Regions from separate parts of the Arthrobacter sp. SRS-W-1-2016 genome, predicted to be linked through region 1. Evidence: riboswitches for the same ligand, from Rfam matches in the RefSeq annotation. Region 1 holds a riboswitch; each other region holds the start of a gene.
The links. A riboswitch is a leader RNA that binds a small molecule or an ion and turns the genes downstream of it on or off. The one in region 1 is predicted to bind S-adenosylmethionine.
Positions count from the first base shown of each region.

Region 2: linked by a shared signal. The riboswitch ahead of BMF89_RS04100 (homoserine O-acetyltransferase) and the one ahead of BMF89_RS18045 (aminotransferase class V-fold PLP-dependent enzyme) in region 1 are both predicted to bind S-adenosylmethionine.
Region 3: linked by a shared signal. The riboswitch ahead of BMF89_RS12250 (DUF1737 domain-containing protein) and the one ahead of BMF89_RS18045 (aminotransferase class V-fold PLP-dependent enzyme) in region 1 are both predicted to bind S-adenosylmethionine.

Region 1 is NZ_MTPV01000067.1:179,898-184,101, forward strand. Features, by position in the region: gene BMF89_RS18035 (metal-dependent transcriptional regulator) at 1-210, opposite strand, end outside; gene BMF89_RS18040 (class I SAM-dependent methyltransferase) at 240-1,016, opposite strand; gene BMF89_RS18045 (aminotransferase class V-fold PLP-dependent enzyme) at 1,067-2,491, opposite strand; SAM riboswitch class IV at 2,527-2,639, opposite strand; gene hisN (histidinol-phosphatase) at 2,799-3,611, opposite strand; gene rsgA (ribosome small subunit-dependent GTPase A) at 3,671-4,204, opposite strand, start outside.
Region 2 is NZ_MTPV01000015.1:49,924-54,127, forward strand. Features, by position in the region: gene BMF89_RS04090 (SGNH/GDSL hydrolase family protein) at 1-187, shown strand, start outside; gene BMF89_RS04095 (hypothetical protein) at 252-644, shown strand; gene BMF89_RS04100 (homoserine O-acetyltransferase) at 663-1,784, opposite strand; SAM riboswitch class IV at 1,798-1,913, opposite strand; gene BMF89_RS04105 (bifunctional o-acetylhomoserine/o-acetylserine sulfhydrylase) at 2,075-3,391, opposite strand; gene BMF89_RS04110 (VOC family protein) at 3,638-4,204, shown strand, end outside.
Region 3 is NZ_MTPV01000049.1:61,022-65,225, reverse strand. Features, by position in the region: gene BMF89_RS12265 (ornithine cyclodeaminase) at 1-865, opposite strand, end outside; gene BMF89_RS12260 (Lrp/AsnC family transcriptional regulator) at 1,026-1,457, opposite strand; gene BMF89_RS12255 (hypothetical protein) at 1,513-1,872, shown strand; SAM riboswitch class IV at 1,986-2,098, shown strand; gene BMF89_RS12250 (DUF1737 domain-containing protein) at 2,109-2,366, shown strand; gene BMF89_RS12245 (rhodanese-like domain-containing protein) at 2,363-2,773, shown strand; gene BMF89_RS12240 (O-succinylhomoserine sulfhydrylase) at 2,774-3,982, shown strand; gene BMF89_RS12235 (glutamate--cysteine ligase) at 3,995-4,204, opposite strand, start outside.

The DNA.
Region 1 (4,204 bases):
TTGGGGGGTCAAAGTGATGGCGCTGTACGGCTGGTGGTCCACCAGGCCTTGGTCCTTGAGCTTGCGGACCATCTCCGAGACGGAGGAATTGGCGACGCCGAGCCGCTGCGCGAGCTGTGAGGACGTGATGGGTTTGTCCTGCCACTCCGTAAAGGAGTAGATGACCTTGACGTAGTCCTCGATGGAGGAGGAGGGCGCACTGGTCTTCACGGTTCCAAGCCTATCGTGAACCGGCGGAATCAGGCTTTGCGCGCCCGCCAGCTCTGCGTGAGATAGGGCAGGGGGATGACCTCGTCCTCGGCATGGTCCAGATGTTCGAAGAGATACCACCGGAGATTGCCCATGACCTTCGCACGGGTGGCATCGTTCGCCCTGAGATAATAGCTGCGCGACTTCACGAGTTCGAGGATGTCTGCCGGAGCCAAGGGATCCTCCCAGCGCGTGACGTGGGTTTCGAGGCCGGTGAACTCGGGGCCCACCACTGGCCGGAAGCCCGGTTTGTGGACATCGCCGGCATGCATGATGCGGGACAGGCGATGGACCCAGGGCACGGAAGTGTCCAATTGGTTCCAGATCAAGCCGATGACGCCGTGGGGTCGAAGGATCCGGGCGATCTCAGTGCTCGCGGCGAGCGGATCGCACCAGTGCCAGGCTTGGGCAACGCTGACGACGTCGAATGCTGAGTCCGCCAGCCCGGTTGCCTCTGCCGTGCCCTCCAGGGCGATCACCTGTGGATACGCTTTGCGCAGTTGGGTGAGCATGTCCGTGGAGGGGTCCACTGCCGACACCGCCAGCCCCCGCTCGACGAGCAGCGAGGTGAACTTTCCGGTGCCGGCGCCGATGTCTGCCGCGTCCCGAGCCCCCTCCGGCAGCAGCCAGTCAGCTGAATCCGCCGGGTAGCCCGGCCGGACCCGCTCATAGTGTTCTCCGCCGTCCTGGAAACTCCGACCGAGTTCGAGTCGGCGTTCCTCATAAAGCTTGGGGCCGGCTGAGGTGCCTTTGGGTCGCGGGGCCACGCGGGGACTCCTTCGTAGGACAGGAAAAATACCCTACGAATCTATCGCAATCAGTCGGTGCTGCAGGGTGCGGCGCCTGCGGTCCCGGGAGTATTGGGAGCCCACTCCGGGTAGCTGCGGTGATCGTTCGCGGGCACCCAACGGCCGGCATCCACCACGTAGTCCCAGCCGAGGCCGTTGCTTTTGAGGGCCTGGATGCCCGCGATGAGCCGGGTGGCGTCTTCCAAACGCGACCCCACGCCGAAGCTGGCTCGCAGCGATCCGGAGGGAAGGCCAAGGCGCTTGAGCAGGGGGTGGGCGCAAAAGCGTCCGTCCCGCAGGCCGATGCCGTGCTCGGCCGCGAGATAGGCCGCGACGAGTCCGGCGTCGTAGCCCTGGAGCGAGAAGTTCACGACGCCGATCGTGTCCTGGGGATCCGTGTCGCTGAAGATCTGGTGCACGGTCACGCCGTCGATTTGCTTGAGGCCCTCGACCAGGTGCGAGCGGATGGCGGCCTCGTGGGCGTGCCATTCTTCGTGGTCGAGGCTGGCAATGACCTGTGTGGCCCGGGCCAGGGTGGCCGCGCCGAGCACGTTCGGAGAGCCCCCTTCGTGCCTTGCCGGCCCCGTGGCCCAGCTGACGGAATCAAGGCGTGCCTCGCGGACGGCGCCGCCTCCTGCCAGGTGCGGTGTGCCGGCGTCGAGCCAGTCGGGGCGGCCCACCAGGACGCCGGCACCGAACGGTGCATAGAGCTTGTGCCCCGAGAAGACCAGGTAGTCCACCTCCGCGGCGGCGATATCGATCCGGCGATGAGGGGCGAGTTGCGCCGCGTCCACCACGATCCGCGCCCCGAATTCGTGGGCCAAGGCTGCGAGGTCGTTGATGGGCAGGATCTCGCCGGTCACGTTCGACGCGCCGGTGACTGCCAGGAGGCTGACGCCACCCTGGGAGAGTGCCGTGCGGACAGCGGCAACAGTCTCGGACAATGTTCCGGCGGCAACGATGCTGCGATGGGGGACACCTTGCCATGGGAGCAGATTGGCGTGGTGCTCGATGTCCAGGTACAGGACTTCGCCGGTATGCCTTCCGTTCTCAACCGGCAAGCAACCCGCCAGCAGATTGAGGGAATCGGTGGTGTTGCGCGTGAAAATGACGGAATCGTCCGGCCTGCCGCCAACGAAGTCACGAACGATGTTGCGGGCGTTCTCGTAAACCGAGGTGCTGATTTGCGAGGCATAGCCGGCGCCGCGGTGGACGCTCGCATAGTACGGCAGGATTTCGTTGAGGTATGCGGAGACCACGGTCAGTGCAGGTGCGGAAGCGCCGTAGTCGAGGTTTGCGTAGCGGATCTGGCCGCCCTGGATCAAGGGTGCCTGCAGCTCCGCTCCGGTGACGGCAGCCAAAGGGCGCGATGCCGGAGTCCGGGAATCACCGTGCCGCTGCGCAGAATCATGGTGCTGCGAAAGAGCCGTGGAAGAAATTGTGGCTGTGCTCATGGGACCTCACTCAAGAGGGACCCCTGCGTGCAGGGGGTCCGCGCTTGCCGCATCCGTTCCGGACCGGCCCGGTCGTCACCCGGGGCACCCCGCCGCGATGGAGGGTTGCCGGCCAGCAAACCGGGGTTTCGCGCTGGCACTCGTGACCTGTAAAGAGAGTAGGACACCGGCAAGGCCGGTTCCAATGTGACCGCGATTGTTAAGCGGATTGTTACACCGCCCGAAAAATGTGCCTTCCGCCGAAGAAAAAGCAGCGGACGCCCCGGAAAGGGGGCGTCCGCCGTCGTTTGTTCAGTGAATGGGCGGATTAGAGGAGGTCGTCGAGTTCGGGGTTGAGCCTCTTGAGGACCTCGGAGTGCAGGATCGAGTTAGTGGCGACGGCGTTTCCGCCGAAGGGGCCGTCCGCGCCATCCAGGGACGTGAAGCGTCCGCCGGCCTCGGTCACGATCGGCACCAAGGCGGCCATGTCGTAGACCTGGAGTTCCGGTTCGGCGGCGATGTCCACGGCGCCCTCGGCCACGAGGCAGTAGGACCAGAAGTCCCCGTACGCACGGCTGCGCCAGACATCGTTCTCGAGGCCCAGGAAGTTGTCCAGCTTCCCGTGCTGCTTCCACTCGGAAAGCTCGGAGTAGGAGAGCGAGGCGTCTTCGAGCCGGGACACGTTGGAAACTTTCAACCGGGTGGCCGCGGCCAGCGACCGGCCCATGTAGGCGCCCGAGCCCTTGGCCGCCCACCACCGCTTGCCGAGCGCCGGAGCGCTCACGAGCCCCACCACTACCTCGCCCTCGTCCACGAGGGCGATCAGCGTTGCCCAGACGGGTACGCCACGCACGAAGTTCTTGGTCCCGTCGATGGGATCGATGATCCAACGCCTCGAGCCGTGGCCCGTGCTGCCGAATTCCTCCCCGAGGACGGCGTCACGGGGGCGGGAACGGGAGAGCTGCCCGCGGATTGCTTCCTCGGCGGCTTTGTCGGCATCGGTGACGGGGCTCAGATCGGGTTTGGTCTCCACCTGCAGGTCCAGGGCCTTGAACCGTTCCATTGTCAGGGAATCGACGGAGTCGGCCAGGACGTGTGCCAGCCGCAGGTCGTCGTTGTAGCTCGAATCGGGTTGGGTCATGCTTCCAAACTACCGTCTCTTCGCCGGTGAGCCGGGGAGGTAGGACGGCAGCGGCGCAGTTAGTTGACCGTACCCAGTTCCTTGGTTTCCTGTGCTTCCATGCGTGGGTCCGCGCCGAGGAGCCGGCGCAACGATGCCAAGCGGGCCGGGCCCGACTCTCCGGCGTGGCCATCGGCTACCCACGAATCCAGGCCGCATCGAACAGCGTTGGCATCGTGCTTGCAGCCCCGCTCGCACATTTCGGTCCCGGGTTCGAGATCCGGGAAGGCATGCAGGATGCGGTCCGGGTTCACGTGGGCGAGGCCGAAGGAACGGATGCCGGGCGTATCGATGATCCAGCTTCCGCCGGGGGCGTCGCTGAGCTTCAGGGCAAGGGCAGACGACGAGGTGTGCCGTCCGCGCCCCGTCACCGCGTTGACCCCGCCGGTGGCGCGCTCGGCACCGGTCAGGGCATTCACCATGGTGGATTTCCCGACGCCGGAATGGCCCAGGAGCACGGTGACCTTGCCGTCGAGGTAGTCCCGCAGCTGGCCGACGGCGTCACTGTCGAGGCGTGCGGACAGACCGTCGTCCGAACGGGCGTCGATGCCGGA
Region 2 (4,204 bases), on a different contig from region 1:
CAAGCCGCTCCCCCAGCGCAGTTGGCGCCAAGCCCGGTCTGGCGACCTGGTCTGGGCCCGCGAATACTTTGTCCCGTGGGTCGTCCGCCGGATCAGGCACCGCTCCTCCGGTGACGGGATCCTGCCGAAACGCCCGACGCCGGGACCCGTCTTCGGCCCTGCCGACACCTTCCTGCCCGGGAGCTGAACGAACCGCGAGGTTAGTCACAGGGAGCAGGGCTAAGCTGGTGAAAGACAGGGAGGCTTCCGCCGTGAACAATTTGATCTTCTGGATCATCGTCTGCTCTTGGCTGATTCCCATGGGGATCCGCATGTACAACCGATCGCGCCAGCGCAGGTTCCAGGACTTCCCGCCGCAGAATTACCCCGGGCAGCCCTATCCTCCGCAGCACAACCCCGTCGGATACCCGGAGCAGCCCCCGGTGGTCATCCCGGCTGAGCCGCAACCCCCGATGGCGACGCCCGCGCGGCAGGCCGTTCCGCCGTCGTCGGCTACTCCGCAAGCGAGCGGCGCTCCCCAGCCGAACAGCGCGCCCCAAGGCTACCGGGCACGGAAACTGGCCGAGCTGGACCAGGAGTACAGCGACGGGAAAATCGCCATGGAGGACTACATGAAGCTCCGCCAGGAGATCATGAACGGCTGATTCAGCCGAAAAGGCGCGCTAGCCGAAGAATGCCTCGCGCAGTTGGGGGCCGAGCTGGCCGATCTCGGTGAGGAAACCGTCGTGCCCGATCGGCGCCTCGATGACGTGAACCGGGACCTCTCCGGGCAAGGCCTTGGCAAGCTCGCGGGATTGCTCCGGGAAATAGAGCCGGTCCGAGTCCACCGAGGCCACGAAGAACGTCGCCGTGGCCACGGACAACGCATCCTCCAACGAGCCCCGGCCGCGCGTGATGTCGTGGCTCATGAGCGCTTCGGTAATGGCGATGTAGCTATTGGCGTCGAAGCGCTGGACCAGCTTGCTCCCCTGGTGGTCCAGGTAGCTCTCTACCTGGTAGCGGCCCCGGTCCCCCAACGCGGCAGCCTGGAGGGGTGCCTCGCCGCCCTGGGCGTTCCGGCCGAAGCGGAAGTCCAGCTCGTCCGCCGAGCGATAGGTGATGTGGGCAATCCGCCGGGCAAGGGCCAGACCCGCTTCGGGGGCGGTCTGGCCGTAGTAGTCTCCGCCGTTGAAGTCGGCGTCCTGCCGGATGGCGAGCGTCTGGGCCTGTGCGAACGCGATCTGCTCGGCAGTGCTGTACGCCCCGATGGAGATCACGGCGCATCGCTTGACGCGGTCCGGATAGCCGACGGCCCATTCCAGTGCACGGGCACCGCCCATGGACCCGCCCACGACGGTGTGCCAGCTGTGGATCCCCAAGGCGTCGGCCAGCCTGGCCTCGGCCACCGTGCTGTCCCGCAGGGTCACGAGCGGGAAGCGGGAGCCCCACGGCTTGCCGTCAGGAGCGCTCGACGACGGCCCCGTGCTGCCGTAGCAGCCCCCCACAATGTTGACGGAGACCACGAAGTAGCGGTCCGTGTCGATCGTGGCGCCGGGACCCACAAGCTGCTCCCACCAGCCGTCTTCGTCGCTCTCGCCACGGGCCACATGGGTGCTGCCGGTCAATGCATGTTCCACGAGGACAGCGTTGGTAGCGTCTGCGTTGAGCCGCCCCCACGTCTCGTACGCAAGGACGACGTCCGGGAGGTAACCTCCGGCCTCCAGCTCGAGTCCGCCCACGGAAACATACTTGAGGGTTCCGTCCTGGGTACCGGAAAGGGGTATGGCTGTTGCAGCAATTGTCATTCGTTGACACCTCACATCGCGCTTGCCCGCCGCCAACACAGCGAAGGGCCAGGTCTTCACCCGGGGCACCCCACCGCGAATGGAGGGTTGCCGGCCAGCAAGCCGGGGCTGTCACTGGCACTCATGACCTATAGGAAGAGTCTAGGAAAACCGGACCCCTTCTGACGAAGATTATGACATCTTTGTGACACTTGGCCGCGTTTTGTTCATGAAGGGGTGGTTGCGAAGGCTGGCCGGCGAAGATTCATCTTGCGTCGCCGGCCAGCCTCGTACGCCCCTCCGGGCCCGTGCTAGGCGCTCTTGGCTGCCCGGAATCCCGACTCGAGGTCCGCGAGGATGTCGTCGATGTGCTCGATTCCGACGGACAGCCGCACCAGGCCAGGGGTCACTCCCGCAACGGCCTGCTGTTCCGGCGTCAGCTGGCTGTGCGTCGTCGACGCCGGGTGGATGACCAAGGAGCGGACGTCGCCGATGTTGGCCACGTGCGAATGCAGTTCCAGGGCGTCCACGAAGCGCTTGCCGGCCTCGACCCCGCCGTTGATGGTGAAGGACACCACGGCGCCGGTGCCCCTGGGGCCGTACTTCCGGCCCCGTTCGAACCACGGGCTGGAAGGCAGCCCCGCGTACGCGACCGATTCGACGTCGTCGCGCCCTTCGAGCCATTGCGCCACCTTGGTGGCGTTGTCCACGTGGCGTTCCACCCGCAGGCTGAGGGTTTCGATTCCCTGGGAGATCAGGAAAGCGTTGAACGGGGAAACTGCCGATCCGAGGTCGCGCAGGAGCTGGACCCGGGCTTTGAGGATGTAGGAGAGGTTCGCGCCGAGGGCCCCGTCCTTGCCGAGGTCGCGGGCATAGACCAGGCCGTTGTAGCTGGGGTCCGGGGTGTTGAAGCCGGGGAACCGCTCAGGGTCCTTGCCGAAATCGAAGTTGCCGGAGTCCACGATGACACCGGCAATGGCGGAGCCGTGCCCTCCCAGGTACTTGGTGGCCGAATGCACCACGATGTCCGCGCCCCACTCGATGGGCCGGATCAGGTAGGGCGTGGCGAGGGTGTTGTCCACGACGAGCGGGACTCCCGCCTCGTGCGCGGTGCGGGAGACCCCTTCGATGTCCAAGACGTCCTGGCGGGGGTTGGAGACGACTTCGGCGAAGAACAGCTTGGTGTTTGGCTGCACCGCGTCCCGCCAGTGGTCCAGGTTGTCCGGGTCCTCGACGAAGGTCACAGAGATGCCGAATTTCTTCAGCGTGTGGGCCAGCAGGTTGTAGGTGCCGCCGTAGAGGCTCGGGCTGGCGACCACGTGGTCACCGGCCTCGGCCACGTTGAGGATGGCGAAGGTTTCCGCGGCCTGGCCGGAGCTCAGCAGGAGGGCCGCCAAGCCACCCTCCAGGCTCGCTATGCGCTGCTCCACCGCATCCTGCGTGGGGTTGCCGATCCGGGTGTAGATGGGCGCCAGTTCGGCCAGTGCAAAGCGGTTGGCCGCGCTTTCCGCGCTGGGAAAGACGAACGAGGTGGTCTGGTAGATGGGGAGGGCACGGGCGCCGGTGGCGGCGTCCGGCTCCTGGCCGGCGTGGATTTGGCGCGTTTCGAATGACCATCCTTGGGACATGCGGACTCCTGGTTGTCTGGGCTCTTGCCGTGCGTCAGCCTGCCGGGCTGAAGGGTTCAGCATGCCGGCGATCGGTTGCCGCCAGTCTAGGGACGGCATTGCAGGCTCCGGAAGCTTTGTGACGAACGCGGAAGTTTTCTGTCCCGGTGCGTCCTGAAGTGACCCTGAGCGGCCTTTTCGATACATCCCACCTTGGTTAGGCTTGACTTAGCTGAGAGCTCCATCACAAAGTGCCAAGATGAAGCCATGCGCATGGATCACGTCTCTTACGCTTGTGAACGAGATGGCCTGTTGGCCACCACCGAGCGGATTTCCGCAGCATTGGGAGTGGACGCAGTCCGGGGCGGAGTGCATCCGCGCTTTGGTACCCGGAACATGATCATTCCCCTTGCTGACCACAAATACCTGGAAGTTGTCGAGGTCCTGGACCACCCGGCCTCCGACAAGGCACCTTTTGGACAAGCTGTCCGTGCACGCTCCGCCGCAGGAGGTGGGTGGATGGGCTGGTGCGTCGCTGTGGACGACCTGAGCCCGTTCGAGCAGCGGCTCGGACGCGCCGCCGTCCCGGGCAACCGCAAGTTCCCGGATGGCCGGGAACTCGTCTGGTCGCAGATCGGCATCCTGGGACTCATCGCCGATCCCCAGGTTCCCTACCTGCTCCGCTGGGAGGGTGACCCCGCACTTCACCCGTCCCTCGTGTACCCAAGCGATGTCAAGATGTCCAGCCTCACCATTGCCGGCTCCGCGGAGCGCGTCACCGAGTGGCTTGGTGAACCTGTGGAGAAGCCCCTCGAGGACGTCGCAGTCCAATGG
Region 3 (4,204 bases), on a different contig from region 1:
CCGTGATCTGGTGCCTGGAGGTCCGGCCCGGCGCATGACCGCCAAGGACTTGCCAGAACTCGGTGACGGGAAAATCGGCGGACATTTGCTGGATCTCGCCTTCAATCCGCGTCTGGGGATCGTATTCCACAAAGACGTCGCCGAGGTCCAGGATGGCAGCGTCGAGTTCGGTCTTTCCTGGGCAATCGCCGCCGATCGCGTTGATGTGAACGCCCGGAGAAACCTGGTCTGCAGTCAGGATGGTGGCGTTGGCCTTGTCCGCGGTGCACGTGGTGATGACGTCGGCGTCTTCCACTGCGTGGGCCGCCGAGCCCGCGATGGTGATGTCGAAGCCGAGGGGAGCCATGTTCCTGGCGAACTTCTCCATCGCAGCCGGATCAGTGTCCCAGATCCTGACAGTGTTGATGCCCAAGGCTGCCCGGAAGGCCAGCGCTTGGAACTCCGACTGGGTTCCGGTTCCGATCATCGCCATGACCCGTGCATCGGGGCGCGCAAGTTTCTTAGCGACCATGCCGGACGTGGCCGCCGTCCGCAGCGCTGTCAGCACTGTCATCTCCGCGAGGAACGTCGGGTAGCCGTTATGGACATCGGACAGGACACCGAAGGCTGTCACAGTCTGGAAGCCGCGCGCTGGATTCGAGGGGTGTCCATTGACGTACTTGAAGCCGTATGTTTCCTGGTCACTGGTGGGCATCAGCTCGATGACGCCAAACGGGGTGTGACTCGCCACCCGCGGGGTCTTGTCAAAAGATTCCCATCGCCGGAAGTCGTCTTCCAAGTACTGAATCATCTCCGAAATGATGGTTTCCGGGCCTCGCCCGGCCGTCCAGCGGACCATATTGCGGACATCGACAAAGCGCGTCATGTGCGCTCCTTTCCCTCATAAGCATTGTTGCTACGAGGCTACGGAGCGGCGATATGCATCCGCAATTGCCAAAGTATGTACTTTTCATTGAAAACATGCACAAAATGACGAGTCGTTTCGAACATAATGCTCATGAGGTTTGTCGCCGCCAAGCAAGCGGCTACCGCAGGACCGAGCTGAGCAGCAGGCTTGTCTCGCTATTGACGATCCCCTCGATCCCGCGGATCCTGCCCAGCACTTGGTCAAAGTCGCTGAGGCTCTCCGTGCGCAGCTCAGCCACGAGGTCCCAGCCGCCATTCGTGGTGTGCAGTGCCCAAATCTCGGGGAGCCCCCTCAGCTGGCGAATGACCCTGTCGGCCGACCTTCCTTCCACGGCAATGAGCGCAATAGCCCGGATCGCAAGTGGATCGACTTCGTCACGCACCCTCGCGGTGAAACCAACGATGGTTCCGGAGGAAACCAGGCGCTCGAGCCGGCTGTTCACAGTGGCCCTGGCGACGCCCAGTTGGCGCGCGAGGCTCGCGACAGATGCCCTGCCGTCCTCCCTGAGGGCGGAGAGGAGCTGGCGGTCAAGGTCGGTGAGTGCTGCCATAAAGACAAACGTATCGCCCATTCCCCAAGTGGGCCTGAGTCCGTAGGGTATCGACATGAGCATCTACATCAGCCCCGACTCTGCTGCATGGTCGCTGACGGCCATGGCAACCGGTGCGTCAGCGGGATCAATCGATGATGCGAACGGCATGTCCAACTTGATAAAGGAAATCTACGAGACAGAAGGTTTCGAAGCGCTGTCTGGCGTGGTTTTTGCCCTGGCTCATCACAACAGCCTCTCGCTGCACGCACTCGCCACGGCCACCGGGATATCCGTGCACGAGTTGCTGGAAATCCGGAAGCATCAAGGTTCCACGTTTCATCACTCCCCCACAGGAGTAGCATCGCGCTTTGATGCCGTTTCACCCCGGGTCCAGGCAAGCCTGGAACCGTTACCGAATGAAACCGAGGCCTAGGGTCCGCACCAGCGTGGCCCCACCCACCGGCTCCCCACCGGCCGCCTCCCGGTTACGGAACATGACGACGGCCGGTGATGCGGGCCGCCGTCGTGGGTGTTATTTTCTTCTTGAGTAATGAGCACCAGCGCGAAGCCCTGACTTGCTGGTCGGCAACCCTCTCTCCGGCGGGGTGCCTCAGGTGACTACTCGGCGTATCGACACTTTCGAACTGCAAGCGTGACTGAGGAGCACCAATGCCTGAACCAACCGAGGAAAAACTCTCCTACCGTCTCATCACGGGCCCTGACACCAAGGAATTCTGCGAGCGGATCTCCACCGCCCTTGCGGAGGGATACGTGTTGCACGGCAGCCCGGCCGCGACTTTCAACGGCAAGGACGTGATTGTGGCACAAGCCATCGTCCTGCCCGCGGCGATCGCGAGCGCGGATGCCGCCGTCGCCAATGCGGTGGATCAGCTTGATGAAGAGTTCGACGGCGAGGGCCACGCATGAGCTACGCAGGCGACCTCAGCCCGCACGACGCCTGGGCCAAGCTCGAGCAGGGCGCCATCTTGGTGGACGTCCGCACCGAAGGCGAGTGGGCACACATCGGGATCCCGGACACCAAAGCCACCGAAAACGATCCCTTGTTCATCCAGTGGAACCTCGCCGGCGGCATCCCCAACACCCGTTTCATCGAACAGCTGACGCAACAGGCTCCCGAGGCGGACGGTACGGAACTGGTCTTCCTCTGCCGCTCCGGCCAGCGCTCCATCGCGGCCGCGATCGCCGCAACCCAGGCCGGATACACCGCCTACAACGTCCTCGAGGGCTTTGAGGGCGAACCTGACCGCTACGGCGAGCGAACCGTGAATGGCTGGAAAAACCGTGGACTTCCGACGAACCTGGGGAATATCTAAGTGACTTTCAATCCTGACGCCGCCAGCTGGAGCCCTGATACCCAGGCAGTCCGCGGCGGTCTTGACCGTACCAACTTCCAGGAAACGTCCGAAGCCGTCTTCCTGAACTCCGGTTTCGTCTACGAGTCCGCCGCGGCTGCCGAGCGCGCCTTCACGGGCGAGGACGAACGCTTCGTCTACTCCCGTTACGGCAACCCTTCGGTCGCCACCTTCCAGGAGCGACTCCGCCTGCTTGAGGGCACCGAAGCGTGCTTCGCGACGGCGTCGGGCATGTCCGCTGTCTTCACCGCCCTCGGTGCGTTGCTGGCGGCCGGTGACCGCGTGGTTGCCGCCCGCTCGCTCTTCGGTTCCTGCTTCGTGATCCTCAACGAGATCCTGCCGCGCTGGGGGGTCGAGACCGTCTTCGTCGACGGGCCTGACCTCGACCAATGGCGTGCTGCGTTGTCCGAGCCGACAACGGCGGTGTTCTTCGAGTCGCCGTCGAACCCCATGCAGGAAATCGTGGACATTGCCGCGGTGAGCGAGCTTGCCCATGCGGCGGGCGCCACGGTCGTCGTCGACAACGTCTTCGCCACCCCTTTGCTGCAGCGCTGCGGCGATCTCGGCGCAGACGTGATTGTCTATTCCGGCACCAAGCACATCGACGGCCAAGGACGGGTCCTGGGCGGCGCGATCCTGGGCACCAAGGAGTTCATCGACGGGCCGGTCAAGCAACTCATGCGGCACACCGGGCCGTCCCTTTCCGCGTTCAACGCCTGGGTCCTGACCAAAGGCCTGGAGACGATGGCCCTGCGCGTCAACCACTCCTCGGCATCTGCGTTGCGGATCGCCGAATGGCTTGAGGCACAACCGGCCATCAGCTGGGTCAAGTACCCGCTTCTGAAGTCCCACCCGCAGCACGAGCTCGCCGCGAAGCAAATGAAGGCCGGCGGAACCGTGCTCACTTTCGAGCTGCTCCCCTCCGCGGGGCGATCAGCGAAGGAGGCCGCCTTCGCGCTGCTGGACGGGCTCGCCGTCATCGACATCTCGAACAACCTGGGCGACTCCAAGTCCCTCATCACGCACCCCGCCACCACCACGCATCGCGCCATGGGTCCGGAAGGCCGCGCAGCCATTGGCCTGAGCGACGGCGTCGTGCGGCTTTCGGTGGGGTTGGAGGATGTGGACGACCTCATCGGGGACCTCGAGCGGGCCCTCAAGCAGGTCTAGCCTGGCAGCGGGTTAGCCCGGCGCTTCGCGCCAGTCTTGGCGCACCCAGGTGAGGACGGGTTGCGGCTTGGTGTCGCTCTCGTCCCGCTCTGAGCGCATCGTGATCTGAACAGCGTGCTCGACGACGGCGGCCAGCCCGGCGGCGTCGGGCGCGCCCCCGTTGATGCCGCTCCAGCGCTCGGCAACACCACGCTGTTCGATAGCGCCATTGCCACGGCCCAG